One region of the Chryseobacterium sp. PTM-20240506 genome, then DNA from elsewhere that is predicted to be linked to it. Evidence: riboswitches for the same ligand, from Rfam matches in the RefSeq annotation. Region 1 holds a riboswitch; each other region holds the start of a gene.
What was found. Region 1 has a riboswitch for cobalamin ahead of ACNFU2_RS08750 (TonB-dependent receptor plug domain-containing protein). Riboswitches for the same ligand answer to the same signal wherever they lie in the genome.
Positions count from the first base shown of each region.

Region 2: another riboswitch for cobalamin. It lies ahead of prpB (methylisocitrate lyase); the one in region 1 lies ahead of ACNFU2_RS08750 (TonB-dependent receptor plug domain-containing protein).
Region 3: another riboswitch for cobalamin. It lies ahead of metE (5-methyltetrahydropteroyltriglutamate--homocysteine S-methyltransferase); the one in region 1 lies ahead of ACNFU2_RS08750 (TonB-dependent receptor plug domain-containing protein).
Region 4: another riboswitch for cobalamin. It lies ahead of ACNFU2_RS08235 (acyl-CoA thioesterase); the one in region 1 lies ahead of ACNFU2_RS08750 (TonB-dependent receptor plug domain-containing protein).

Region 1 is NZ_CP182581.1:1,996,949-2,004,579, reverse strand. It holds gene ACNFU2_RS08755 (hypothetical protein) at 113-1,153, opposite strand; gene ACNFU2_RS08750 (TonB-dependent receptor plug domain-containing protein) at 1,165-3,012, opposite strand; cobalamin riboswitch at 3,045-3,221, opposite strand; gene ACNFU2_RS08745 (cytidine deaminase) at 3,327-3,809, opposite strand; gene namA (NADPH dehydrogenase NamA) at 3,917-4,969, shown strand; gene ACNFU2_RS08735 (DUF2752 domain-containing protein) at 4,999-5,289, shown strand; gene ACNFU2_RS08730 (CCC motif membrane protein) at 5,309-5,629, shown strand; gene ACNFU2_RS08725 (NAD(P)-dependent alcohol dehydrogenase) at 5,824-6,849, shown strand; gene ACNFU2_RS08720 (endonuclease) at 6,925-7,631, opposite strand, start outside.
Region 2 is NZ_CP182581.1:4,385,470-4,393,100, forward strand. It holds gene ACNFU2_RS19720 (PLP-dependent aminotransferase family protein) at 82-1,494, shown strand; cobalamin riboswitch at 1,760-1,953, shown strand; gene prpB (methylisocitrate lyase) at 2,358-3,266, shown strand; gene prpC (bifunctional 2-methylcitrate synthase/citrate synthase) at 3,259-4,404, shown strand; gene ACNFU2_RS19735 (bifunctional 2-methylcitrate dehydratase/aconitate hydratase) at 4,450-5,901, shown strand; gene ACNFU2_RS19740 (hypothetical protein) at 6,073-6,402, opposite strand; gene ACNFU2_RS19745 (DUF4267 domain-containing protein) at 6,399-6,797, opposite strand; gene ACNFU2_RS19750 (Crp/Fnr family transcriptional regulator) at 6,867-7,442, opposite strand; gene ACNFU2_RS19755 (hypothetical protein) at 7,562-7,631, opposite strand, start outside.
Region 3 is NZ_CP182581.1:1,196,229-1,203,859, forward strand. It holds gene nudK (GDP-mannose pyrophosphatase NudK) at 1-92, shown strand, start outside; gene ACNFU2_RS05245 (hypothetical protein) at 226-807, shown strand; gene ACNFU2_RS05250 (hypothetical protein) at 1,191-1,733, shown strand; gene ACNFU2_RS05255 (VOC family protein) at 1,786-2,166, shown strand; gene ACNFU2_RS05260 (Crp/Fnr family transcriptional regulator) at 2,180-2,713, shown strand; gene ACNFU2_RS05265 (Lrp/AsnC family transcriptional regulator) at 2,727-3,188, opposite strand; cobalamin riboswitch at 3,343-3,529, shown strand; gene metE (5-methyltetrahydropteroyltriglutamate--homocysteine S-methyltransferase) at 3,788-6,097, shown strand; gene ACNFU2_RS05275 (hypothetical protein) at 6,229-7,631, shown strand, end outside.
Region 4 is NZ_CP182581.1:1,871,246-1,878,876, reverse strand. It holds gene ACNFU2_RS08255 (PspC domain-containing protein) at 1-96, opposite strand, end outside; gene ACNFU2_RS08250 (PadR family transcriptional regulator) at 108-437, opposite strand; gene ACNFU2_RS08245 (FG-GAP repeat protein) at 732-1,418, shown strand; gene ACNFU2_RS08240 (HD domain-containing protein) at 1,424-2,014, shown strand; gene ACNFU2_RS08235 (acyl-CoA thioesterase) at 2,051-2,434, opposite strand; cobalamin riboswitch at 2,547-2,718, opposite strand; gene ACNFU2_RS08230 (hypothetical protein) at 2,774-3,574, opposite strand; gene ACNFU2_RS08225 (endonuclease MutS2) at 3,811-5,958, opposite strand; gene ACNFU2_RS08220 (GNAT family N-acetyltransferase) at 6,075-6,578, shown strand; gene ACNFU2_RS08215 (uracil-DNA glycosylase) at 6,657-7,298, shown strand; gene ACNFU2_RS08210 (hypothetical protein) at 7,285-7,631, opposite strand, start outside.

The sequences.
Region 1 (7,631 bases):
GATGTTGTCTGGTTTCTGTAGAAGAAATCCGGGCTGCCTTAGGCAGCCCGGAAAAAACACAAATGATGAAAAAAAAATAAAATTTATTAGTCTATTAAAAAGTAGAAACTTCTTAATTTAAATACACGCCATTAGTCCCCTTACCTGTTGTAAAGGATTTGATTTTTGATCCTGAAGTAGTATATACTGTAACTTCACTGTCTTCAGTAAAGTTCTTCACATCAGACGTAAAGATCTTTCCATCTACAACACTGAAACCGTAAAGTGTATAGTATTGTCCTCCGTCTACAGCAGTAATAATAGGAGTTGTAGGAGGAGTAGTTGCCGCCATAACCATTGAGTATACTTTATTTGCTGAAGAGAAGAAATATCTTCCACCATCAATCTGAAGATTGGTAGCATTAGGAATACCTGTCAACGTTGTTGTTTTCGTAATGCTTCCGGTACTTGAAATTTGATAAATATAAGAGTCAGTAGTTCCTGTAGCAATAACATATACATTACCATTATAGGAAATTGTTTTGTTGATGTTTACATTGGGCAATGTAATTACAGATTGTACATCATTGTTCGAAGTATTGATGTAAGTTATTTTGTTTCCGAATCCAAAGCTTGCATTTTGAACAAAAATATTTCCTCCTGCTTCAACAATTCTTTCAACGTTATCCGTGAATGTAATTTTCTTAACAAAAGATAGATCTGAATTTTTATAAATACTTACATATTTAGCTCCCTGATATTTATCATTGGTTACATAGATATTATTATTGGCAACTGCAACATAACGGGGATTATCTATTTGATTGGTAATTTCACCTGCACTTTTAAAAGTATATCGATTTACTACCTGGATTTTATTTGAGTTGTTTAACAAGAGATACGCTTTATCCCCGTTGAATGCCATAGCTTGTAAAACATCACCCAATTGGTTTCCATTATTATTTTTGGAAAAGATGCTGTTTTGACTAAAAGTTAAGTCTCTTGAAACGAAAGTTACTTCTGCATTTGGCTTTCCGAAATTTCCTTCGTTCGAAATTAAATATCCGTTTTCATAAGTTACTACAGGCAAAGTATTATCGCTATCAGTACTACAGGAAATATTGAAAAGTAGTACTACAGCAAATAAAAGTTGTAAAAGTCTAGTTATTTTCATGTTATTTTTTATTAAAAATTTATCGTTGCGGAAATACTGTAATTACGTTTTGGCATCGGATAATAAGACACCGTTTCATAAACAGTATTGGTTAAATTATTGATTTTAAAACCTAAGACATATTTTTTTAAGATCGTTGCTGATACACCCGTGTTCATGACGAAATAAGAATCTATAGCATCTTCTCTTTTTTCATCTGTTGTAGTGTATGTAAGACCATTAAAAACTCCCTGAACATAAAGTTTTAGGAAAGAATACTGATAATCAAAATTTCCAAAAACCTTATGGAGAGGGACATACATCATTTGCTTTTTAGTTTCCTGATTGATGGATTTTGCAAGTGTATATCCTATATTAAATCTAAAATGGTGTTCTTTAAGCTGTTTATCAAAAGTAATCTGTGATTCTAAACCATAAGACTTCACTTTATTGATATTAACTGGGGACCAATATCCGTAAGCTGTCGGCAACCACACTATATTATCCGATATATAAAGATAATACGGACTTAATGCAAGTTTAATATTACCCCATTTAAACTCATGGTCCATATCCATCTGGTAAGACCTTTCCGGTTTTAGGTTTGGATTTCCTCCGGGATTCCAATACAGATCATTGAATGTTGGAAATCTGAAATTTCTGGATACATTTACTCCAAGATTATACCATTGTACCGGACTCCATTTTCCCGAGAATGAGTAAAGCAATGGCGAACTTATATTCTCTACAAAATCCTTTTTAACACCAGCTTCAAAACGCAGATCTTTCGTCGGAAAATATCGTATTAACCCCGCTAAAGAGCCTACATTTCTACTTACATTACCAATTCCTTCAGTTTTTACACCTTGGAGATCAGGCTGATACCCCTCACCTTTGTTTACCTGGAATTCGGTGATGATGTTGACATTAAGTTCAGGTACGATGAAATAATTAAAATCATTTTTAAAGATATAATTTTTCCCTGTTGAACCACTGGTCTTCGGAGCATTGTAATTGCCAAAATATTGGAAATTTTCTTCTGTGTAAGCAGCTTTTAAGCTATTTGAAAATTTATTTTTAGTAATATCCCAGGAAAGTAAGCTTCTGGTGCTTTGTGTCTCGTATTTTGTACGGTTGCCATTCTCTACAAAAATCGGATAATTCTGTGTCGAGTCAAAAAACTGACTTTGCCATGAGATCGTCTGATGTCTCGCAATTTTATAGGAGATTCCAACATTAAAGGTACTGTTAAAGTATTTGCCGTTTCTATTAATATAGTTTTTTTCTTCGACTTTATAATCATTCTGACTGATCGAATGATTTCCTGAGACTTTAAAACTCAGCTTTTCATTGCTGTAGGAGGCCGTTCCGAAATTATTAAAAGTACCAAATGATCCACCCTCAGAATACAGGGAGGCTTTAAAACTTTTATTGAAACCCAGATTATTATTGAGATGTATACTCCCGCCGATTGCACCACTCCCGTATATTACACTTCCGCCACCGGCTTTCACTCCGATCTCATCATATCCGAAAAGAGGAATATTATTAATGTCTCCCTGACCAAGAAATATCGAATTGATATTGATTCCATTCCAAACAAAGGCTGTCTGTGGAGCAGAGGTTCCTCTGAACGAAGGCGAAGAAACTGCACCTCGTCCGTTTTCCTTGATATAAATACTGGATTGGAAACGTAAAAGTTCTGAAAGATTCGTGGAATTCTTTTCAGCATCCTGAGGAGTAATTGGAGTAACCTTATGAAAAAGTTTTACCTTGTTCATCTGGTTGTCAAAAATATAAACGGTATCGATTGCTTTCTCTTGTCCCAGACAAAGAAAATAAGCAGATAACGATAAAAGCAGTACTAAGGTTTTTTTCATACTATTTTACTTTTCCACCGAAAGCAATATATTTTTGATATTATCATTTTGGCAGGTCTCCTGACTTTCGCATTTCTATACCTTCCCGTTTTCACAGTGGTTTCTTATAGAAATTTTAATTGCGATCTACAGTTGCGGGGACAGTCTGGGATTTTCACCCAATTCCCTATTATTTCAATAGCTTGAAAACCAAAATTTTTGCAAAGATAAATTTTTAAAAAGAAATCTCAGTCGTATCTGTTAATTTGTAATCAAAACAATGGTCTGCAGAAAAAATAACGATTCCCAGAACCTCAGAATTGAGAGTTTCACGATTACAAGAACGTCGAGTCAAAGTAAAATGGCAATAGATCTTTAATCGAATTTACCTTAACGATTTCGTCATTCATACTGGAAAAATAAAGATCAATATTTTCTTTTTGTTTTGTTTCGTATTCAATAAGACTTTGTCTGCAGGCGCCACACGGGGGAATCGGTGGTGTTTTTTCAGAAGATTCTTTAGGGCCTCCTACGATAAAAATCTTTTTGATCTTTTCCTCAGGGAAATTTGCACCTATCCAGAATAGAGCTGTTCTTTCAGCACAAAGTCCGGATGGAAAAGCTGCATTTTCCTGATTGTTACCGGAAAATATTTCTCCGTTTTCAAGTAATACGGAGCACCCGACCAAAAATTGGGAATAAGGGGCATAAGCATTTTCGCGGGCTTGTTTTGCTCTTTCGAAAAGTTTTTTTTCTATATCGTTCAGTTCAGAGCTATTTTTAAAATATTCGTAGCCGATCTGTATATCTTTTTTCATATATTTATTGGAGCCTAAAAAGGGGAGGTAAAATTAGTTCTTTTTAATCACGTGGGCAACCCGGGATTATTTCCTCTTCATTAGTAAAATTCAAAAATTAATAGACAATGTTATATACTCCGATACAATTCAGAAATATTAAACTCTCTAACCGATGGGTTATGTCACCTATGTGTATGTATTCAAGTGAAAACGGAATGGCTAATGACTTTCATTTCGTACATTACGGAAGCAGATCACAAGGTGGTACCGGACTGATAATGATTGAAGCAACGGGTGTTGAACCCCGGGGAAGGATCACTAATAAATGTATGGGAATATGGAATGACGAACAGGCTGAAAAACTTCAGCAGATTGTCAACTTTGTCCACTCCAATTCTGAGAGTAAAATCGGAATCCAGCTGGCACATGCCGGAAGAAAAGGCTCTACCTGGAATAATATTCAAATTCCAGTGGAAGAGGGGTGGGAAACCCTGGCACCTAGCCCGATTCCTTATCATCCTACAGAAAGAATTCCACACGCTCTGACGCTGGAAGAAATCAAAACTCAGGTTCAGAATTTTAAAGAAGCTGCAAGAAGAGCTGTGAAAGCAGGATTTGATATTATAGAGATCCATGGGGCACATGGATATTTAGTTCATCAGTTTTTATCTCCGCTTTCGAATATACGAACAGATGAATATGGAGGCAGCTTCGAAAACAGAATACGATTTTTAATAGAAATAGTAGATGCGGTAAACGAGGAACTGAATGATAATACTGCATTGTTTGTGAGAATCTCAGGAACAGAATATGCTGAAAATGGATGGGATATCGAAAGCAGTGTAGAGCTTGCAAAAATACTGAAGCAGCATAAGGTGGATTTAGTGGACGTTTCAAGTGGTGGGAATATTCATGGAGCAAAGATTGCTGTCTTTGACGGTTATCAGGTCCCTTTATCATCACAGGTAAAAAATAAAGCTGAAGTGAAGACGGGAGCAGTAGGTTTGATCACAAAAATAGAGCAGGCTGAGGATATTTTACAGAAGGGTGATGCCGATCTTATTTTTGTAGCCAGGGAAATTCTTAGAAATCCATATATTGCAGTTCAGGGATCCTTTGAAATGAATGAAAACTGTTTTTTCCCACATCAATATCTAAGAGCTAAAATTTCTTCTTAATTTTAGAAACCAAAATAAAAGTTCAGGAAATGAAGATTGAAGATTTTATGCTACCTTGTCCAAGCAAAAAATTCTTAGGAATTGAATGTTTTGGTTGTGGTACCCAAAGGGCAATTGTTTTAGTCTTTGAAGGAAAATTTTCAGAGGCTTTTCATATGTTTCCTGCGGTCTACACCTTACTTCTTTTTTTGCTTATGGTAGGAGTGAACTTTATTGATAAAAAAAGAAGCTATGGTAATATACTGGTTTTTTTAGCCATTATTAATTCAATTATCATGGTGGTTTCTTATTTTTATAAACATCCTTTAACATTACATTAAATTATTAAAATAACTAACTATGAATCAAAAATTACCAAACGCGACAACCGTACTAGTACTAGGAATCGTCGCTATCCTCGGAAGCTGTTGTTGTAACGGGATTGTAGGTGTAATCTGTGGATTAATCGGAATGAATCTGTACAATAAGGATAATGCGCTGTATCTTCAGAATCCGGGAGTATATTCAGACTATGATAACCTTAAAACAGGAAGAATATTATGCATCATTGGTCTGATTATAGGAGTTCTGAGTCTTGCCTATATGATCTTTGTCCTTTCTACTGTCGGCTGGGACGGATATATGGAGCAGATTAATCAGCTTAAAAATATGGGAAAATAACTTTAATGATATGATCGAACTGAATGACCGCAATTTTGCGGTCATTTTTTGTTGGTGGGTTGTTTGTAATTTTCTTTAATGTAATACGTATATAGGAAATTTTATCGGAAACATGATTTATTTAATGGTATTTATTCATGTAAACCAGTATGTTATTAGTAAATTGAAGTATATAAATTTCAAATATTAATTGTATGAAAGCAGTACGTTTTTTCGGACACAAAGATGTCCGTGTTGTAAATGATATGGAAATCCCAAAACCATCAGGAGAAGAAGTATTATTAAAGATTGGAGGTGCAGGTGTTTGTCATTCGGATTTGCATATTATAGATGAAGGTACAGTTTCAGGTTCTGTTTTTACTTTGGGACATGAGAATGCGGGATGGATTGAAGAAATCGGTTCAGATGTCAAAGGATATAAAAAAGGGGATGCTGTCTTAGTCTATGGACCTTGGGGCTGCGGGCATTGTAAACCCTGTCAGCAATCAAAAGAGAACTATTGTGACCATCAGTCAGAAATGGCGTATGGTGGAGGATTAGGACTGAATGGCGGGATGGCAGAATATATGCTTGTTCCATCGTCCCGTTTATTGGTTCCTATTTATGATCTCGATCCCGTTATAGCTGCACCACTTACCGATGCTGCTTTAACCCCGTATTCAGCGATCAAAAGGTCACTGGATAAGTTGATGGCAGATGAGTATGTGGTGGTGATCGGTGTTGGGGGATTAGGGCATGTTGCACTTCAGATCTTACGGGAGATCAGCGGAGCTGAAATTATTGCATGTGATGTCACAGAAGATAAGCTGGCCTTTGCCAGAGAGCTTGGAGCTTCTTACACCATTAATTCCAAAGATGCTGATGCTGCAGAACAGATCAAAAAGATTACCGGAATAAAAAAGGCTAAAGTAGTATTGGATTTTGTTGGAGCAACTTCGACCATTGAGTTGGGAACTAAGGTTGTAAGCCTTGACGGAGACCTTACCATTGTAGGATTGGGAGGAGGACATTATCAATACAATATGTCCGGATTGCCATTTGGGGTAAGTATGACTAATCCTTACTGGGGCTCCCGGGTGGAACTGATGGAGGTTGTAGGACTTGCCAGACAAAAGAAAATCCATATTGAAATTGAAAAATATAAGCTCGATCAGGCTAATGAGGTTTATGACCGGTTAAGAGAAGGGAAAATCAAAGGCAGAGCGGTCTTGATTCCCTGATATTTAAACTACCAATAAAAAGCCTTCTCTTAATAAAGAGAAGGCTTTTTTTATTTAAAATAAAATCATGAAAGCTTATTTAACGATAAACTTAAGACTGGAATTATCCAGTTTTAAGATATAGATACCTTGCTCAAGATTTTTAATTTTAATTGAATTCCTGCTGTTTTTGAAGGGGCTGTTAATTGTTTCCATTACTTTTCCTTGCAAATTATAGATCTCAGCTTTTTTAATATTCTGAGTTTCTCCTTTTATGAAGATCTCCTGATTTGAAATGGGATTAGGATAAACCTGTAAATCTTTTGACTCAGGCTGAACATCAGAAGAGATACTCTTGCCTTGCTTTCCTGTTCCGGAATAGCAAGTCCAGCTGAGGTTGTCAAGAGCTACACGATTGCTTGATGAATTATTATCCAATGTCACTACTACATTCCCGGAAACATTAATATTATTGATTGTTGTGGTTGCAGTTGTTGCACTGTAAGGAATTGTTCCCACCTGTACTCCGTTTACCAAAACATTAAACGTTCCTGCGCTTCCGCTGAATTTTAATTGAGTAGTTACCGTTAATGATCCGATACCACTAGCTGAGCTGCTCGATTTTAAAGAACCATCACGAACAGTAATCGCCTTATTGGAAATCGTCTGATCGGTTCTTGCATCTGTTGCAGTCCAGGTAATTCCACCATTGGTCCATGTTCTTGTAGAATAGCTTGATGAACTTCCCGTAGGAATGGTTTCAAAATTTTCATTGACACAATCTGTACCTGGATTCGTTGTTC
Region 2 (7,631 bases), 2.4 Mb from region 1:
GTACAATTGAATCAGTACAGTTGGTTTTTAATCATTTGTGCGAACACATTTGTACATTTGTTATGAAAAAGATGAAACGCCATGAAGACGTACAGATATGAGATTTTTACCACTGCTATTGAAGATAAAATAAAGACTGGAATGTTAAAGCCCGGCACCCGTCTACCATCTGTGAGAGAGATTAAAGAAAATTATCATCTGAGTACAAGTTCGGTTCAAAGTGGTTATGATCATCTGGTGATGAAAGGATGGGTGAAAAATATTCCCCGCTCCGGTTATTTTGTAGCAGATGATGTTCCACAAATAAGCAGTGAAAACTTACCACTTTACCCGGTCTCAAAAAATGAAGTTTTCAATAAAAATGTTGCTCTGATTTCATCAAGAAATAAGCCCTCCGAATATGCCTCATTTAATTCGGCGGCACCTACGGATCTATTGATTCCGCAAAAGCTCATTTTAAAAAAAATGCAGAAAGTGATCCGCGAAAAAGGGACTTCACTTCTTCGCTACTATCCTGCTAACGGGTCTTTAGAACTAAGAGATCTTATCGCTAAACGTACTTCTCAATATGGATACACATTGCATCCTGAAAAATTAATCATTACTGATGGAGCATTGCAGGCACTTTACATTGCCCTGGCATCTGTGACGAATGCCGGTGACCTCATTGCTGTTGAAAGTCCGTGCGTTTTTTCTGTTTTGGAAGTAATTGCCAATCTGAAACTTAAAGTCATAGAAATTCCTGTCCGGGATAGAAATGGTTTTGATACGGCATATTTAAAAAAGATATGCGCGGATCATGATATCAGATCTCTTGTAGTTACACCTAATTTTCACAATCCTACAGGAATTCTGATGTCGGAAACTGTAAAAAAAGAACTGCTTTCCATTGCGGAAGAATATGAGTTTCCGATTATCGAAAATGATATTTACGGAGACCTTTATTTTGGCAATGAGAGACCTTCGGGGATCGGGAGTTTTGATACCGGTGGTTGGGTAATAACTTTTTCTTCTTTTTCCAAAACATTGGCTCCCGGTATTCGCCTGGGATGGATGCATTCGGGAAAATTCCATGCGGAAGCAGAGAGAACCAGGTTTGCCTTAGGAAGATCTGTTGCTCCGGTATATCAGGAACTGGTCATTAAACTGCTTGAAGACCATAGCTATGATAAACATTTGCGTTCATTTCGTAAACAGCTATATAAGCAGGCCAAAGATGTGTTAGAGATATTAAAAAGCCATTTTCCGGATGGGGCTTATTTTGAAGATCCTCAGGGTGGATACAGCATTTGGGGAAGTTTGCCTGAAGGAGTGGATATGGAGAAATTTTACGCTTATTGCGAACAGCAAAGAATATTATTTACTCCCGGAGAAATTTTTAGCCTTACCGATCAGTTCAGGTACCATTTCAGGATTATTTTTGCAGAACGTATCACATCCCATAGCCTGTTGGCTTTGCAAAATATAGGTGAGAATTTGAAACAGATATTGTGAGTGTTTTTCAGGCTTTTATCTGTTAATTCAGAATCATATTTTCATATTGAGAGCATATGCTTTTCTCAATAATCGTGTTTGTCGGATTTTTTTGCAAGTGATTTTTACATAATCAAGATCATTTTAATTATGATTTTGAAAATTGAAAATATATTTATAATGCCTATTTTCAAAGAATTACGAATTCCTAACTGTTGTTCGTAAATAATTATTTTCGTGTTTCAATAAAATACCTATATTTACCACCAAGGAGTTCATTTATACTTCTTTATCAACCGGAATTGGTTACACTTAGCTGTGAATTAAAAGGGAATCGTGTGTGAATCACGAACTGTCGCGCAACTGTAAGTAACACTCAAAAGGTTTTTATCAATCAGGGTTCACTGTTCTTTTTTTGAATGGGAAGGACGATAAAAATTGTTACAAGTCAGGAGACCTGCCTATTTCGAATTGACGATGCTTTCGCGATCTGAAGCTTATAGTCAGGTATGATACGATGTGATAACAGTGCCCGATATCTTTTTGTGTACATTATCATTTTTAAGAAATGGTTTACAGGTTTTGCTTTTCAGGGCTGTATCATTTCTACAGCTTGCTCGTATTAGTCCCTTTCCATAATTTTCTCTTTTACAAAGTATTGTGAAGTTTTATCAGCACCTTTTATATTGATTTATAAGCATTACAGGCTGATGGCAGCAATCTTTGACCGGATTGTTATTACATGAAAATGTAATGAGGCTGTTCAACCATTCATTAAGGTTTATAGGTCGTTTAATTATTTTAATCATTTAAAGAATAATCTTTCTTTAAATTGTTGGAAGAATGTGAGTTAAAATACATCAAAACGAACAATAATATTAAAGATGAGTAAAAATGTAAGTCTAGAGTCTGCCGGATTACGTTTCCGGGAGACGATGCAAAAAGAAAACCCTCTTCAGATTGTCGGGGCTATCAATGCCAATCATGCATTGCTGGCGCAGCAAGCAGGATTCAATGCTATTTATCTTTCCGGAGGAGGAGTTGCTGCAGGATCGTTGGGAATTCCGGATCTGGGAATTACGACCCTTGAGGATGTTCTGATCGATATTCAACGAATAACCAATGTATGTGATTTACCTCTATTGGTGGATGTAGATACGGGGTTTGGTCCTTCGGCATTCAACGTAGCAAGAACTGTAAAATCATTAATTAAAGCCGGAGCAGGTGCTTTGCATATTGAAGACCAGGTGGGAGCGAAACGTTGTGGGCACCGTCCAGGTAAAGAAGTGGTAAGCAAAGAGGAAATGGTAGACCGTTTGAAGGCTGCTGTTGATGCTCGGACGGATGAAAATTTTGTGATCGGGGCACGTACTGATGCTTTTGCCAATGAAGGGCTTGAAAAAACATTGGAAAGGGCTGTTGCCTATAAAGAAGCCGGAGCAGATTTCATCTTTGCGGAGGCTGTTCCTGATTTAAGCTATTATCAAAAGTTTGTAGACGCTACAGGTATTCCTGTACTGGCCAATATTACAGAATTCGGAATGATTAAAATGTATACTGCTGATGAACTGAAAGATGCGGGAGTCGGTTTGATTTTATATCCCCTTTCTGCTTTCCGGGCGGCAAATAAGGCAGCACTGAATGTTTACGAGCATATCCGGAAAGATGGAACCCAGGCTCATGTAATTGATACCATGCAGACCCGGGAAGAGCTTTACAAAAGTATTGGATACCATGATTACGAACAAAAATTAGATAACCTATTTAAACAGAACAAGAATGTCAATGAATAACGAACCAACATTTAAGCCTAAGAAAAGTGTAGCGCTTTCCGGGGTTGCCGCAGGTAATACTGCACTTTGCAGTGTAGGAAAAAGTGGAAATGATCTCCATTACAGAGGTTATGACATTTTGGACCTCGCAGAAAAAGCAGAATTTGAGGAGGTAGCCTATCTTCTTATTTACGGACAGCTACCAACAGGAGCCCAGTTAAAAAACTATAAAGCCAAATTGAAATCACTGAGAGGATTACCACATTCTGTAAGAAATATCCTGAAAAGTATTCCTGCAGCTGCCCATCCGATGGATGTAATGCGCTCCATGGTTTCAGCAATTGGAAGTATTCAGCCTGAAAAAGACGATCATAATGTGGCGGGAGCAAGGGATATTGCAGACAAATTACTGGCATCATTCAGTTCCGGACTTTTGTATTGGTATCATTATACGCATAACGGAAAAGAGATTGATGTAGAAACTGATGATGATACTATTGGGGGCCATTTTCTTCACCTGTTGCATGGTAAAAAAGCACCCGATTCCTGGGTGAAGGCAATGGAAATCTCTCTTAATCTGTATGCAGAGCATGAATTTAACGCTTCCACTTTTACTGCGCGTGTTATTGCGGGAACCTCTTCAGATTTTTATTCCTGTATAACGGGAGCTATCGGCGCTTTAAGAGGTCCTAAACATGGTGGGGCGAATGAAGTGGCTTTCGAAATTCAGAGTCGTTATAATTCCCCGGATGAAGCGGAAGAGGATATCAGAAGGCGTATTGGTAACAAAGAAGTAATTATTGGATTTGGACATCCGGTGTACACTATATCGGATCCGCGAAACGTAGTGATAAAAAAAGTAGCGAAAGAACTTTCCGAAGAGGCAGGAGATATGTTGCTTTATCATATTGCTGAAAGGCTGGAAACCATAATGTGGGAAGAAAAGAAAATGTTCCCTAACCTGGATTGGTTCTCAGCGGTTTCGTATCATCTGATGGGAGTACCAACCCTTATGTTCACTCCGTTATTTGTTATTTCAAGAGTCACCGGATGGAGTGCCCACATCATTGAACAAAGGCAGGATGGCAAAATTATCCGTCCAAGTGCCAATTACACCGGGCCTGAAAATAAAGAATTTGTTCCTATCACAAGCAGATAATACAATCAATTTAAAATATAAACTAATTAAACTTAAAACAAAAAGATGTCATCACACATTTCAAATGAAAGACCACAACCGGATCAGGTATTAACAGATATTGCAGATTACGTATTGAACTTCGAAATTAAAAACGACCTGGCCTGGAAAACGGCCCACTACTGCCTTTTAGATACTATTGGATGTGGATTGGAAGCTTTAACTTATCCTGCATGTACGAAATTATTGGGACCTATTGTAAAAGGAACTGTTGTTCCGAATGGTGCAAAAGTGCCGGGAACTCAGTTTCAACTGGATCCGGTTCAGGCGGCTTTCAATATTGGAGCTATTATTCGTTGGCTGGATTTTAATGATACATGGCTAGCTGCAGAATGGGGACATCCTTCTGATAACTTAGGAGGAATTTTAGCAACCGCTGACTGGTTGTCCAGAACCCATATTGCAGAAGGAAAAGCTCCTTTGAAAATGAAGCAGGTGCTGGAAGCCATGATCATGGCGCATGAAATTCAGGGAGTAATTGCTCTTGAAAATTCATTCAACAGAGTAGGTTTAGATCACGTTTTATTAGTGAAGTTGGCTTCTACGGCCGTTGTAGGGAAATTAATTGGATTAACCCGTGATGAGCTGATCAATGCGATCTCATTGGCCTTTGTGGACGGACAATCTTTAAGAACATACCGTCACGCTCCTAATACAGGAAGTCGTAAGTCATGGGCAGCCGGAGATGCCACTTCCAGAGCTGTGCGTTTAGCATTAATTGCCAAAACCGGCGAAATGGGTTATCCTTCGGTACTTACGGCTAAAATATGGGGATTCTATGATGTTTCATTTAAAGGAAATGAATTCAAATTTCAGCGTGAATACGGTTCTTATGTAATGGAGAATGTATTGTTTAAGATCTCTTTCCCTGCTGAATTCCATTCACAAACAGCCGTGGAAGCAGCTATGACATTGCACCATCAATTAAAAGGGATGGGTAAAACAACTGAAGATATTAAAAAAATTACTATTCGTACGCATGAAGCGGCTATCAGGATTATCGATAAAAAAGGTCCCCTGAATAATCCTGCAGACAGAGATCATGCGATTCAATATATGGTAGCGGTACCTCTTATCTTCGGAAGGCTGACTGCTGCCGACTATGAAGATAATATTGCTTCAGATCCAAGGATTGATATTCTTCGTGATAAAATTGAATGTATCGAGGAGGTTCAGTTTACCACTGATTACCATGATCCTGAAAAACGTTCCATTGCCAATGCATTAACAGTAGAGTTAAATGACGGAACTGTTTTGGAAGAAGTAAAAGTAGAGTATCCTATAGGACATAAACGAAGAAGGGATGAAGGAATTCCTGAACTGATTAAAAAGTATAAATTGAATCTCGCCCGTATATTCCCGGAAAAGCAGCAAAGACTTGTATTGGAAAATTCTCTGGAGTATGATAAGCTGGTTAACCTCAATGTTAATGAGTTTGTGGATCTTTTGATTGTTTAATTATCTGAAATTCAATAAATAATTTCAGAAAAATAAAATAAATACTGACTTACCAAACACCTTAAAACAGATATTTGATTTTTTTTCAAAGCCTGAACAATCGTGAAGTTCAGGCTTTGATATGTAATAACTTTTTATTGAAAATAAAATTGAAATTGTATCGAAGAATACCTACGTTTTGATGACTCCTATCAAGCCTGCAAGGATAGCCATTCCGAATAAAAGATAGAACACTTTCGTTGGAACATTTTTCCCACTGTATATTCCGCAAAAAGTTGAAACTCCTAAAAACAAAAATGATTTTGGTATGATCTTATACAAATTGATGTGAGGGTATTTCAGGACGACAAGGAGAATTCCTGTTAATAAAATGGTAACTCCAATAAGAATGTTTTTTTTATGAAGGACCTTATTCTGTTGAGGAAATAATATGGCAAGCTGAATAATAAATACTAAGAATGCGATGAAATGTAAAACCAGAACGATATTAAATAAAATCATGATAGTATTAGTTTATGGTTTTGTAAATAATAAAATCCACACGACAGACAAATGATAACGGCGATCAGGTGGGAAAGTAAATGACCGGCTGTGGAGCCAGGATGTGATAGTACGACGAAGAAGTCTGTAGCTGGAATGATAGTTCCTAAAACCAGGATAACACCTAATGCGAAGAACTGTTTTTTCCCTAAAAGAAGGATAATGATCAATCCAAAGAAAAAATCACGGATTCCTTTGATATACTGAAAAGAAAAATCCCCATTGGTAACAGTACGGATACCATAATCTATTTCAGCACCAACAGGATTAATAAAAAAGCGGATTCCAATGTAAAGTAAACCAATACCTGAAATGAGGCTAAGCCAGAATGATGTTTTTTGTTGTAAACGTTTCATAAGAACTTTATTTTGTTGATACAAAATTCTTCAACGTTTAATAGAAATTGATGCACCCAGGTTAATAAATCATAAAAGTGATATTCTTTTTCTGATTCTGCTCAATGATTGTGGCTTTACTCCCACATAGGAAGCAATATAATATTGAGATATCCTTTGTTGCAGATCAAAATGCTCCTTAATAAATTTTTCGTAGCGGGATTTTGGAGAATCCGTATAAAATGAATTCCTGTCTTTTAATGTTTTGATAAGAACATACTCAATAGATAGCCGTCCAAATCGCTCTCCATTTTTTACCTGTTCATACAGCTTCTGAAGATTTTCATAGCTGATGGTCCAGATCCGGGTATTTTCTAAAGCCTGAATGAGTTGCTTAGATGGTGTCTGCGGGCCAAAGCTTTCAAAATTACAGGTAAATTCATTTTCTTTTGAGAAGCCATAAGTTCTTTCTTCCCCATCATCATTGATGTAATAACGGACAAGACCATTTTCAATAAAGCCGACATATTTGCAGATTTCACCTTCCTTAAGGAAAAAATCTCCTTTTTTATATTCTTTCAATCTGAATAAGTTCTGAATTATTTTTTCTTCATCATAACTTATTTCTACTATCTTTTTTATAGCCACAAGTAAAGCATTATCCATTCTAAAACAATTTAGTTAGCGGTAAAACTTATATCAACAGTATAATTTTGATAATATGGAAAGTTACGGCTTTCAATTAAAGAATAATAAACTTTGCGCTCAGTATTTTATTGAGCAGATTACTGATATTGGTATTCGATATTACTCCACAAAACAACATCACCGGATTCGGTCATTTCTGCTGGTTTA
Region 3 (7,631 bases), 800 kb from region 1:
GTGAAGCATTGCAAATGATCGATAACGGGGAGATCAAAGATGCAAAAACAATCATGCTCCTTCAATATCTTCGTGTAAAAAATATTTTGTAGCATCATCTTTGCTGCTAAAAAACTAATATCATAAAAACTGAATTTAAAATAAAATAAGTATTTTTCATTCCTGGTTTCTTAGCCTTAGAATTTCCCGAAAAGGATGTGAGAAGTACACTTAAAATTTAAAAATATGAAACGGAAATTTTCATTAATTATCTTATTATCATTATCATTAGCTGCCTTTGGTCAAAAAAAGGAAAGTGTAAGCATTAAGGAAAAAGCACTTACCGAGCAGTTCAAAAATGATTATAAAAAGAAGACTTATAACAAATTTGAAGGAAAGATCGTTGTGAAAGATAATCAGATACAATTTGATGATAAAACCATTTTCTATGATAAATCGGATAAACTAACAAGTTTAATTTTACGGGAAGGACTTATCTATCCGCAACTCCTGACCGATTATCAAATGGAAAAATTCATAGAGGAAAGTACCGACAAAACCCAGAAAAGATTTCTGCGTCTTCAGAAAAATCCCCGTGCCGGTTTCGATGTCAATAATGTAAAATTAAGCAATACCATAGAACTAACGTTCCTCGAATCCAGCCTGAAGGCCAAAAGATTCAGAGTGACCTGCAAGGATAGTAAACTGGGCAATTTAATTCAATATCTTTTTGAACTGACGAATAAAAATGCAGATAAAGAAACTTCTATGGAAGAGTTTGTTAAAAATTCAACTTTGACCTACCTGCAGCAGCAGAGGCTAGATTAGAAGATCTTTAATTATAGCAGTGTCAGATGATTTTAAAAATTTCAAGCATCAAACAGCTTAATATAATTTTCTTATTATTTTCAATTTATCAGATAATTGCACTAGTGTCGCTTTTTGGATGCTACCCTTCAGATATATTTTACTGTCAATATTCTATTTATGGTTTGATGATAACATATCCCATTTCAGTTGTTAGCTTTATGATTAGATTTGCTGCTAGGGATTCAGAAATAATAGTCATTATTATTCAATCATTTATTTTTTTGGTCTCTGCTTTGATTTACATATTGTTAAAACGTAAAATTCAACAATCCAGTAAGGCAAGATGACATTGCTCTTGAAAATTATTATGAGAAATTCACCATAGATTATAATCAACATAAATGTTAAAAAAAACATCAACATCCCAAATAGTATTTTTTAGTGTTTTTCTAATCATTTTCTTTGTACATAATTTTGTATTACAACCGATGATCAGAGAGACCTACTTATCTTCTGATCTCAAAAATTTTGAAGAAAGCTCCTGGAAATATACAGTGATTGTATTTTTCGCTCTTTTGTCCCTAATGTTTTTCTTAACAATTAAATCAAAAATAAAAGATCTTTCAAACTTACCCATTGCTATTTTTGTTTTAGGACTCAGTTGTTTCGCAGGATTACATCGTCCAATAAATGATCTTTTACTTTACATCAATATGAAAGTAGAGAAAGGAAGAAATTCAAAAGAATATAAAGTTGTTAATCATCAAGATTATAAGACCTTTTGGTTGAATGGTAAAACCTCAATACATGATAATAATGATTTGAATAAAGTAAATACATTCAGGCTGAAAAAAAATTTAAAACCCATTTTTGAAATGAATACCAATGATACAGTCCTTGTTCCATTGAGAAGGGGTCTGATCAATATTGATTATCTTTATTAATATTTCAAACACAGCATAAAAAATATGCAGTGTTTACATTAAAAACAATACCATGGAAATTCAAAACATTGATCATATCGTTCTAACGGTAGCTGATATCGAAAAAACCATCTCTTTTTATACAAACATCCTGGGATTTGAAGCGGTCTCATTCGGAGATAACCGGAAAGCGCTTGCTTTTGGAAACCAAAAAATCAACCTGCATCAGAAAGGCAATGAATTTGAGCCAAAGGCACTACATGCCACTCCCGGTTCTGCAGATCTGTGCTTTATTGCCACAACAGATGTACATGATATTTTAAAAGAACTTAAAGAAAAAAACATCGAAATCATCGAGGGTATTGTTATCAGAACCGGAGCAATAGGCAAAATAAGGTCCGTCTACTTCCGGGATCCTGATCAGAACCTGATTGAAGTGAGTAATTATATTTAAAATCTTCTTGAGCATGTCCCCAGATAAAAACGCCTTGGCTAAAATCCTTAGTAATTTCGAACAGGAAGAATTGCCCAGCAAAACCTTGCTAACGGAAGAAGGTAAGATGGCGCGTAAATTTTACTATCTCAAAAAAGGAGTTGCCAGAGGTTGGCTTAATAATGACGGTAAGGAAATTACATTTCAGTTTTTGTTTGAAGGAAACTTTATTTCGTCGTGGGAAAGTCTGTTTTATAATTCTCCAAGTATTTATAATATCGAAACGATAGAACCCTGTACTGTATATAGCACTTCTATTGAGGATTTCAGACAAATAATTGAAAATAATCCGGACAGCAAGGAACTTTATTACAGCTATCTACAGGAACGCTTACTTAAATATCAGAAGCTCTTTATTTCCCGTATAAAAGATTCTGCAGAGGAAAGATATAATGAGCTTATAAAGCAATCCCCCGAGATTTTCCGCCGGGTTCCTCAGTATTATATTGCATCTTATCTTGGTATCACTTCTGTATCATTAAGCAGGATCAGAGGAAAAAAAATCTAGTAAGAGATCTGCTCTATATAGTAACTCCATGGTTATTCTTCACTTCTGCCATTACAAAAGTACTGTGTGTGCTTCCTATCGAGTCGACGGAACCTAATTTATTAAATACAAAATCCTGGTAGTGTTTCATATCGCGTACCTGAACTTTGAGAAGGAAATCAAAATCACCCGAAATATTATAGCATTCCGCCACTTCGTCTATCAGTGTAATTTCCTGTACAAACTCATTTCCCACAGACCTGTCGTGGATCTTTAATTTAACCTGACAGAAAACTGTAAAACCACGATTCAGTTTCTCAGCTTCCAGGACAGCCGCATAATGTTTGATATAACCCTCCTGCTCCAACCTTTTAACACGCTCAAAAACAGGAGATGGAGAAAGATTAATTTCCTTTGCCAATTCTTTAACGGTCAATTTTGCATTTTTTTGAAGTATTCTCAACAATTGAAGGTCTTTATCGTCTAGTCTTTCCACAGGATAATATTCTTTTTTCGATTTATATTTTCAAATTTACAGAATAAATAACTCACAAATTCAATTCAAACAAAATAATATCCTTAATTTTTACATTTACACCAATTAAACATCTTAAATTAATACCTTTACAACCTATTTTGTTCTTTAACATACTTCATCAAACGGAAAAGGTTTTACTTAAGGTAGATTAATAGGGAATCGTGTGGAAATCACGAGCTGTCGCGCAACTGTAAGTAACACAACAGAGGTTTTTGTCCCTGAATATCCACTGCTACAAGCGGGAAGGATGACAAAAACTGTTACAAGTCAGGAGACCTGCCTATTCCGAATTGACAATGCTTTCGCGGTCTGAAGCTTTTGGTCATACAGATGATACTTTTGAACGTATTGAATTGGGTTTTAAACTCAGAATTTATTTGAGTTTAAACGTAATGTTTTTTATGAAAATTAATTTCAGGCTACCCAACAAACTATCCCTCACTGGAAAAATTACGTCTATATTGTATCTTCTCTATTGCTAAAAACTATTTCCCGATTGCGTCATGAAGCATTATAAGAACTTTTAAAACCAAAATTTAATTAAAAGTTTAAAGAAAATGCAAACACACATCCTTGGCTATCCGCGAATCGGTAGCAACAGAGAACTTAAAAAAGCCTGCGAACTATATTGGGCAGGTAAAACATCGTTACAGGAACTTTTAGAGGCAGGAAAAAAGATCAGAAAGCAAAACTGGGAACTACAACAAGAAGCAGGAATTGATCTGATTCCATCCAATGACTTTTCTTTTTATGATCAGGTATTGGACATGACATTATCTGTTGGAGCTATTCCTTCCCGTTATCAGGATATTACATCAAATGAGCTAGATCTTTACTTTGCTATGGCCAGAGGTTATCAAAAAGACGGGCACGATATTACAGCCATGGAAATGACAAAATGGTTTGATACCAATTATCATTATATCGTTCCAGAATTCCAAAAAGATCAGCAATTCAAATTATTCTCCCATAAAATCGTCAATGAGTTTATTGAAGCGAAGGAAGCAGGAATTCATACAAAGCCTGTTATCCTTGGATTGGTAACCTATTTATTATTAGGAAAAGAAAAAGAAGAAGGTTTTGATAAATTGGATTTAGCACAAAATCTGCTTCCGGTTTACGTCGAGATCTTAAAAGAGCTTGAAAACAACGGAGCAGAATGGATCCAGCTGGATGAGCCGTTTTTAGCACTAGACCTTGATCAGAAAGCAAAAGAAGTTTACCAGAACATTTATGCTGAAATTGCCAAACAGTTTCCGAACCTTAAATTCATTGTGACAACCTATTTTGATGGGTTAAAAGATAACCTTTCATTGGCCACTACTCTACCTGTTGATGCACTACACATTGATCTGGTAAGAGCCTCGGAACAATTGGATGAGGTCATCAATGCAATTCCTGAAACATTGATCCTCTCATTAGGAGTCGTAGACGGAAGAAATATCTGGAAAAACGATTTCAATCAGTCTCTGGTTTTCATCAAAAAAGCTATTGCTGCATTAGGTTCTGAAAGAGTTTTCATTGCACCGTCATGTTCATTACTTCATTCTCCTTTCGATCTTGACCTGGAGAAAAATGAAAATATACTATCTCCGGAGATCAAACAATGGATGGCTTTCGCCAGGCAAAAAGTTTATGAAATTGTTACCTTAAAAAAATTAGCTTCAGAAAACCCGGATTACAATACTTTACAGGAATTAGCTGAAAATAAAAAAGCTATTGAAAACCGAAAAGTTTCAACACTAATTCACAATCAGGATGTGAAAAACCGTGTTGCTGTAACTACAGAAAGTGACGCACAGAGAAACAGTCCTTTTAATGTGAGAAAAGAAGCACAGCAGAAAGCATTGGAGCTTCCTTTATTTCCAACAACAACAATTGGGTCTTTTCCTCAAACCAAAGAAGTAAGAAGCTGGAGAGCTCAATTCAAGAAAGGAGACCTGACCGCCCAGAAATATGATCAGCTGCTTAAAGAAGAAACACAGAGAACCATCCAATGGCAAGAGGAAATCGGAATTGATGTATTGGTACATGGAGAATTTGAACGCAACGATATGGTCGAGTATTTTGGGGAACAGCTCGCAGGATTTGCATTTACTCAAAACGGATGGGTTCAAAGCTACGGAAGCCGCTGTGTAAAACCGCCGGTTATTTATGGAGATGTTCACAGGCCTCAGCCAATGACGGTTTACTGGTCGAAATATGCCCAGTCATTAACTCAAAAATGGGTAAAAGGAATGTTGACCGGCCCCGTAACCATTCTTCAATGGTCATTTGTACGTGATGATCAGCCTCGTTCTACCACCTGTAAGCAGATTGCTTTGGCAATCCGTGATGAAGTAAACGATCTTGAAAAAGCAGGAATCAGAATTATCCAGATCGATGAACCGGCTATCAGAGAAGGTCTTCCTTTGCGTAAGGTAGAATGGCAAAATTACCTTCAATGGGCTGTAGAAGCTTTCAGAATCTCCGCAAGCGGTGTCGAGGATGCTACACAGATCCACACGCATATGTGTTATTCAGAGTTTAATGACATTATCCATAATATCGCCGATATGGATGCCGATGTCATCACGATAGAATGCTCAAGAAGCCAAATGGAGTTATTAAATGCTTTCGCAGACTTTAAATATCCAAACGAGATCGGCCCCGGAGTGTATGACATTCACTCTCCAAGAGTTCCATCAAAAGAGGAAATGATTGCATTGCTGAAAAAAGCACAAGCCGTAATCCCTGCAGAACAGCTTTGGGTAAATCCGGATTGCGGATTGAAAACCCGTCATTGGGAGGAAACAGAAAAAGCATTGATCGCTATGGTAGCAGCTTCGAAAGAATTGGCTGCAGCTTATTCGACTGAGAAAGTTTAATAGAACTGATCATTATTTTTTTATTTTGAGGCAGGGGTGAAAGCTCCTGCTTTTTTTTGTGGTTGGTAACAATTTGCTAAACAATTAAATTTTCTTATTTTAGATTTAAACTAATATTTATAAAATCAAACATGAAGTATATTTCTCCTAAGAATTGGACTGACCTAGCAAATCAACAAGGTCTTTTATTTTTTGCTCAAATTTTAAATGAATCATTATTTGACTACACGTTAGACACTTATAAGCCAAAAGCTTTAAATATACGATTATTATGCATTGAAACAATTACTACAATTGATGACGTTAAAGAAGGCTTAATAAAAAAGCCTAATATTGAGCACGTGGTAGATGAACTGTTATGGAGTTTAAATAGTGATTTTTTAGCTAAAAAAATTTTAAATAATCAATTAAATGAAATCATAAAAGAAATCAATTTAAAAAAAAATTCACTTTCTGAATTGAGGCAAATAATAATTCTATTATATCATTATTTTGACAATCATAAATATCTTAATGAGATTAAAAGTACATTAAAAATTTTAATTCCAGTGGGAATAGAGAAAGAAAAAATTTATTCATTAACAAAATTATTGATTACAGAATTAATAAATTACGGTTATTCTCCTGAATATATCTATTACATAACCAATAAATTCTTTTTTAACTATTCAACTACTATTACAATAAACAATCCTGACATTTTTTTCAATTTCTTTGATTTTAAAAAAAAGAACTATTCTATTATTTATAAAGTAAATAAATTGTTTAAAGAATTCGATGATGTGGCGGAAGTTTTAGGTTTCAAAATTCAAACAACATATAAAAACAATAAATTAAAAGGTCAAGAACTAAACTTCATAAATTCAAAATTAAAAACTCAATATTTTGTAGTTTTTAACATACAAGCTATTGATGATAAAGAGGCCAGAACTGAATCAGAGCATGTAATCTTAAAGCTAGGAAATATGTTTTCGTTCTATCATCATAAAGAAGCTCCCGAAATTTCTGAACTTGCGATTGTTATTAATAAAACAGATAAATATTCCATTTTAATGGATAAACCTACAAAATCTATTATAAAAAAATCTGATGTCAATCCCTTCATAGCAACTCAAAAAGTTAAAAATATTTTTGAAGATTTAAATTTACTTGATAAAACCATTCACCGTCTTACAAGAGTTATAGACTTACATAGTATTGCTCTATCATCAAAAGAAATAGAAAACAAATTACTAAGCTTATGGACAGCAGTAGAAACTTTAATACCAAAAGATATTGAATGTGGTAAGGATAGAATTATTCAAATTATCGATGCAATTATCCCTTTTCAAATCTATGGCTATATAAAAAAACTATTAGATCAAGCTGGAAATGATTTCAAACATTTTGACAGAAGAAAATCAATTCAAACTATTCGTTCAGTTGTTAAAAATGATGAAACCAATAAATTTGAAATTTTAGCTGCTTTTATAATGACGAAAGAGAATGCAACAATACGGGAAACTGCAAAAAACTCAATTCAAAATAATCCTTT
Region 4 (7,631 bases), 130 kb from region 1:
TCTTAGTGCATTAAGGTAATCGCTTAGCTTTATGTATGCGTGTTCCTCTATTGTAAAAGAAAAACCTGCGAGTCCTATTGAGAGTGTCTTGTTCATAGCTTTGTTTTTTAATTTTTTTGAGTGATTTGGTTTACTGAATCTGTTAATTCGTTCCAGGTATTGAGAAGTTCACCTAAAAACAACTTTCCTTTTTCTGTAATCTGGTAGTATTTTCTCGGTGGGCCTCCTGTTGATTCTTCCCATCTGTAAGAGAGAAACTCACCATTTTTTAATCTTGTTAAAAGAGGGTAGAGTGTGCCTTCTACTACATCCAGTTTTCCTTTTTTTAGTTCATCTATAAGGTCGGAAACATACATTTCACGATGATTGATAAGACTTAAAATACAGAATTCCAGAATCCCTTTTCGCATTTGCGCTTTGGTATTTTCAGTATTCATCTTAATAAGGTTTTAATTAGTTATATTTAGAATCCGGTTCCTAGCTAGTTGAACCTATTCTTATTTTACATTACAAAGATATGTAATTAAAATGGTATTATGCAATACAAAGTAGTGAAATTTTTATTTACTTTTATTTAATTAACTGATTTTCAATTAAATAAATTTTATCTATTTTTTTAAGAAAACTAAAATCAATTAAAATAGAAGATAAATGATGGTCATTCTTAACGCTATTCTTATTTTTGTTATGGAAATTTTCAGTCATCTGTATACTGAGCAAAAAAGTTAATTTTGAATAGTTCTGTAATCTTGATCATCTTTATTATTTTAGGATCTTTTTGCTCCGGTCAGCAGCATTTTGAAATTAAAGATGGATCCTTATTGTATAATGCGGAGATCACTGTTCAGGATTGTGATGCTGATAAATGTAGTGGAAATGGTACAATTATACTGAAAGATAAAAGGACCTCGCGGACTTTACAGGAGTTCACTTCTGATGATCTTTATTTTTACCTTGGTAAGGATCAACAACCTAGTGTTAATGTTATTCAGCTTTATGATGAACAGAGCCCGCTGATATTTAAAGATTTTAACTTTGACGGTTTTGAAGATATTGCTATCCGAAATGGTAATGAAAGCAGCTATGGTGGTCCTTCCTATGACGTATATGTCTATAATACGACAAGAAAGCAATTCGTGATCAGTGAGGAATTAACTGATCTTGCCCGCGAAAATCTGGGAATGTTTCAGACAGATCCAAAAAGGAAAAGACTCATAACATTTTCTAAATCCGGTTGTTGCTGGCATTTAACCACAGAATACAGAGTGCTGCCCGGAAAAGGACTTGATAAGGTCTTTGAACTGGAAGAAGATGCCATGAATGATGAATCTGTAAAAGTAACCCGACGCGAAAAGATTAAAAATAAATGGATCATAAAAACAAAGAGATATCCAATCAAAGAATATTATAAAGAATAGGAAACATGAAAATACAAAAGGAAATTGATTTTATTCTTGCTGTAGATGCATTAAAAAATGTACAGAGAAGGAATTATAATGCCGATGATTCAAGAAGAGAAAATACTGCTGAACACTCATGGCAGATCATTATTTTAGCACAGGTACTTTTCCCCTATGCTAAAAACAGGGCTGATATCGATCTGTTAAGGGTGATACGGATTCTTTCTATCCACGATCTGGTAGAAATAGAAGCTGGAGATACATTTTTATTTGACGAAAAAGCCATGGTGGGCAAATTTGAAAGAGAAAAATTGTCTGCCCAGAAAATTTTCGGGATTCTTGATGAACCTTTGCGTTCGGAATTCTTTAATTTGTGGCTGGAATTTGAAGAAGAACAGACCCCTGATGCTATTTTTGCCTGTGCAATAGACAGGATCATGCCGTTTATCCTGAATTCGCATACTTCAGGAAAAAGCTGGACAGAAGCTAAGGTAACAGAAAGCCAGATCAGGAATATGCTGGAAAATGCCATCAGCCGGGCTTCTGATGAAATGGGAGAAGCATTCCAGTTTTTACTTAGTAAAAGTTTAGAAACAGAAAAAGTTTTAAGATAAATAAAACGCAAGCCGAAGGCTTGCGTTTTTTTCTGATTATAGTATCTGTACAGGCTTTTTAAATTCGTCTATAGCTACGAAAGTGAAATCTCCAACAATAGCTCTTTCTCTTTCATACGAATACATCTGTTCTGTATAAATTTCTACGTTTACCTTCATACTGGTAGTCCCGACATGGGAAACTGTTCCTATCAATTCTACAATAGTTCCTGCAGGAATAGGCTTTTTAAAATCAATTTTGTCGCTGCTTACAGTTACCACTCGTTTTCTTGCAAAGCGGGTAGCGGTAATAAATGCCACTTCATCCATCAATTGCATCGCTGTACCACCAAAAAGGGTATCGTAATGATTGGTTGTGTTGGGGAAAACCGCTTTAAAGATTCTGGTTTCAGATGCTTGAATTCTTTCTTCTGTAGTCATATTTCATTATTAAATTAAAGCGGGATGAAATTATTGAAATAAACAGAATAATCTAGGAATTAGTATATTCCTGAAAACATCCATCAGATCAATAAACTTCAGGCCGCGAAAGTTTCTTGTTCAAAGAAAAGGCAGGTCTCCTGACTTGTAACATCTTTAATCCCTTCCCATGCATGGCACAGTGGATCCTACATTTTGTTACTTACAGTTGCGCGACAGCTCGTGATTTTCACACGATTCCCTTTTAATCTGCGTTAGGCAGAACCCATTCCTGTGATGAATAAGTGGTAAGACTTTTTCAGGTGCAAAAATAAGGATAATACAGAGAAGTAAGGTGAATTATTCCGGATTTTTAAAAATAATCTGATGAGCCACCCGGCCCTGTTTGATTGTCCAGAGTGTGGTATACCTGTTTTCACCTGATCCGTTCACCATATAAAGGAAAATATTATCATTATCAATAGCAGCTACACTGATGTTATTGAAATCCATAGTAGGCTGGAACATATTTTTGATGGCTTCTCTCACAAAGACAGAGCCACGCCCCACCTGCTGTACCCGGATCGATTTGATTTCGGTCATCCCTTCCGGAAGTTCTTTGCTTATTCCCCAGGGTTTAACTTTATCAATGGTTAATATCGTTCCATCCGTATCTTTTTCCTGTTTACGGTAGCTGGCATTAGAAGGATAAATATCGATGATTACTTTACTCCTTTGAGCGGTAGGTATTTTGGGGTTGTTATTATCTGTGAAAATGAGGGATCTTCCGTTTTTGGATTTGGAAGGTGTGTATTGAGGCAACTGATCAATAAAGGCTACACGGTCTTTATTCACCATACCTTCCTTATCAAGATTTTCATATCTCACAAAAGGCTTTTCAGTATCCTGCTTATCGGGATATTTGATCCATAGCCATTCTGTTTCTCCGGGAGCCGGTTTTACATAAAGAAAAACATCCCCTTTACGCATTCTGATTTTGTCTACAATTTTTCTGTAATTATCCTTTGCCACCCGTACATTGGCATAGCCTTCTTCTGCTTTTACAACTCCAAAAGGAATTTTTTGCTGCCCTTTTAGGAAGGCTAATGAAAATAAACTGAAGGCAGATAAATAGAATGCTTTGTTTACGGAAATCATCATGAAAAATTTTTGATACTTCAAATATATAAATTAAAAGCATTTCGGAACATAATTATAGCTTCCTAAATCTTCTTTATTTGCTAAAGAAAGTTTTACAAAAGGAATTTATTCTGTTAGGTTGGAGGAGGATAGAAATTCGGTAAGGCGAAATTTTTTGGGAAGAAGGAAGAGTAAAGAGTAAAGAGTAAAGAATAAGAGAGTGCTAAAAGCACTCTCATTTATTATTAAATCAATTTTTAAATTCTTTCAAGCTCATCGGCATCAATGGTTGTTTTAAAGGTTCCATAATTGACAATCACTTTATTTCTTGAAATTTTTTCAATCGTGCCGACACTGGTACTTCCTGTAATACGCACCCGTTGTCCCACTTTCATCCAGATCTCACGATCGGTTTTGCGTTTTTCCTCTATTTTTTCGTTGGTTTCTGCGATTTTTTCAATAACCTCTTCTTTTTTCAGCTGCTGGGTGATCTTTCTTTTTACAATCTGAAGACGTTTGGTTTCATCTTTATCAGCACCTATTTTTCTGAATTTTTCCTGTTCTAAAATCTTCACGAAATCTTTTACCACATCCTTCCTGGATTTTCCCTTAACGTAGCTTTCGATAAAAGATTCGATTTTGTTCCCGAACTGAAGCTTCCGATGTTCTTCTTCATACAGCTTTTGAAAATTGAATAATTTTTGCTGAAGTTGTTCATTCAGCTTTTGAAGGTTATCCCGTTTATCTTCTACCGATTCCTTTCTTTCAGCCAGATCTGTTTTAAGCTTTTCAACTTCAAATTTTTCCTGCTGTAGCTTAACAATGGTTTTATCAAGGTTTACAATATCGTGTTCTACCTTTTTCTTTGCAGAATGGATAATGAATCTGGGAATTTTATTCTTTTCGGCAACTTCAAAAGTAAAGGAACTTCCTGCCTGGCCTACCTCCAGTTTGTACATCGGTTCCAGAGTTTCTTCATTGAATAGCATCGCCGCATTTTCAGCATTAGGGAGTTGTTCTATCACCAGTTTGATATTGGTATAGTGTGTGGTGATAATCGCGAAACTTTTTTTGTCGTAGAAAAATTCAAGGAAACTTTCTGCCAGGGCACCTCCCAGTTCCGGATCGGAACCTGTTCCAAACTCATCAATTAACAGGAGCGTATTGGCGTCTGATTCCCTGATGATTCCGGACATTTTCTTTAATCTCGAAGAATATGTCGAAAGATGGTTTTCTATAGACTGATTGTCTCCAATATCAGTCATGATTTTGTCAAAGAAAAACATTTCGGATTTCGGGTGAGTGGGAACGAGGATTCCACTTTGGATCATCAGCTGTAGTAATCCTACCGTTTTTAAGGTTATTGATTTTCCCCCTGCATTGGGACCGGAGATACAGATGATCCTGTTATGTTCCGTCAGACTCAATGTTTGTGGGTGGATCGTTTTGTTCTCTGCTTTATTCCTTAGCCATAACAATGGATGAAAAGCTTCTCTTAATCTCAGGGTTTTATGGCGGTTGATTTTAGGCAGTACTCCATGGATTAATTCTGCAAATTTGGCTTTTGCCCTCGTTAAATCAAGATCAAAAATGTATTTTTGATACCTCCAGAGCTGAGGTTGAAATTCGGCTAATTCAGCTGTAAGTTTCCTCAGGATCTTATCAATTTCTTTCTTTTCCTCCTCTTCAGCTTCCTTCAATTTAAAATAGTGGCTGACTACGCTGTCCGGCTGTATATAGGTAATGGATCCGGTTTTTGAAAGTCCCAAGACTCTTCCGGAAACCCTTTTTTTATACGCAGATTTTACTGCTAAAACTCTTTGGTCCTCTATAATACTCTCACGGATGTCATCCAGAAAATCACTTTGCCCATAATTGAACAAGGCCCGGTTGAAATTTTCCTGAATTGCTTTTTTGGCATGCTGAATTTCTGTCCGTAATGTTTTTAGAACGGGTGAAGCTTCGCTTTTTACCTCTCCAAAACGGTTGAAGACTTTATCAACCTTATCAATGATCTCTTTTTTAAATTCAAGAACTGAAACATTTTCCAGAAGATTGGGAAAAGTATCCGGCATGGTGGGAAAGAACTTTTGTAGCTTTCCGATTTGTTCCGTGAGTGTTTTTATCTTGATGAATGCGCTGTTTTCCAGTCGATAGTTCTCAATCAGCATTAATTTCAGTTCCGCTTCAATATCTTCATATTCATCAAATGGGATAGCATTTGAACTTTCAAAACTTGAAAGATATTCCGAAGTTTTTTTCAAAGAAAGCTCTGCTTCGTCGATTTCCATAGGACGAAGTTGAAGAATTTTTTCTCTCGTTTTCGGAGAATACGCAAAAGGAGAAATTTCCGCGAGCAATTGCGGAAATTCTAATTCGTCTAAATCTTCTTTATTTATATACACAATGCAAATTTAGTGAGAAATTGTGAATTTGATGAGATGATAATTTGAAAATGAGATATTTTGAAAATTTTATGGTCCTGATCTTTTTTAAATGAATGTTTTAGTACATTTGAAATATGAGAATAGAAACCAATCGTTTGATTTTAAGAAATATTGAAGAAACCGATGTTGAAGACATTCTTAGGATCCGTAGCAATGAAGAAATCAACAGATACATCTTGCGTAATTCACCAAAAACGAATTATGATGCACTGGATTTTATTTTAACGATAAAAAGAAATACCCAAAATAACGAAACTGTATATCTGGGTATTTCATATAAAGATCAACCCAACCTTATCGGAACGATATGTTTGTGGAATTTTTCTGAAGACAGAAAGATAGCAGAAGTAGGCTATGAGCTCTTGCCGGACTATCACAGACAGGGAATTATGTCTGAAGCATTGGATGCTGTTTTACATTTTGGTTTTAATGAATTAAATTTGCAGGAGATTATAGCTACTACCCATCAAGATAATAATAGTTCAAAAACCCTGCTTTTAAAATATAATTTTGTTTTAGAACAGGATAAAAAAGATGAAGATTTTCCTGAGGGAATTATTTTTAGCTTAAAGAAATAATTGACCTGTAGCGGAGTAATTAGCCAATAGGCATTTAATCAATAAATTAACCCATTTTCAAATTATTGAATTGAAACAATGACCTGGACAGAAGTTTTAGCACCTATAAAAAGTACTGAATATTTTAAAAACCTTTGGGAGAAGGTAAAACAAGAATATGCAACCACCAAAGTATTTCCCCCGAAAAATCAAATTTTCAGGGCACTGGAAATTACACCTTTTGATGATATTGAAGTGGTGATTATTGGCCAGGACCCTTATCATAATGATTACCAGGCTAACGGATTGTGCTTTTCTGTTTCAGAGCAGGTGGCGGCTCCACCTTCTCTAAAGAACATTTTTATTGAATTGAAAGATGACCTTGGAGTAGTAAGGACTTCTAAAGAGCTGGATGATTGGGGAAAACAGGGAGTACTGTTGCTAAATGCAACATTAACAGTACGTGCTCATTCTCCCAATTCCCATAAAGATTTGGGATGGGAAAAATTTACAGACTTTATCATTAAGGAGATTTCAGATAAAAAAGAAAATGTAGTCTTTGTGCTTTGGGGAGCTTTTGCACAAAAAAAAGCCGAACTTATTGATCCGGCCAAGCACTTTATTTTGAAATCGGCGCATCCTTCACCTTTTTCCGTATACAGGGGGTTTTTTGGAAGCAAGCCTTTCTCAAAAATTAATGAATATCTTATCTCAAAAGGGAAGAAACCTATTTCGTGGTAGTTTTTTCGCCTGTTTTTTTGATGGTAATTCCAATTTTGTATTTTCCCGGAAGTCCTTTTGTTCCTTCTTGTGCAGTCGGATAGGGGGTAACATCTTTTAATGAGATGGTATATCCATTAAATTCTGCAGATTGTACATAGTTTCTTCCCGGATTATCCATTGTGGCTAATGTTAACGTTACAGGTCTCGTTGTAGTCCCCATAACCAGTACATTGGCCACCGCGACACCTGCCCAAATGCAATTAACGCCTTCCGGACAACGGCTGTCTTCGGAAATATTGGTAAAAGTAACATTCATCTGATATTCTTTGAGGAATCTGTTTTCTCCCTCAT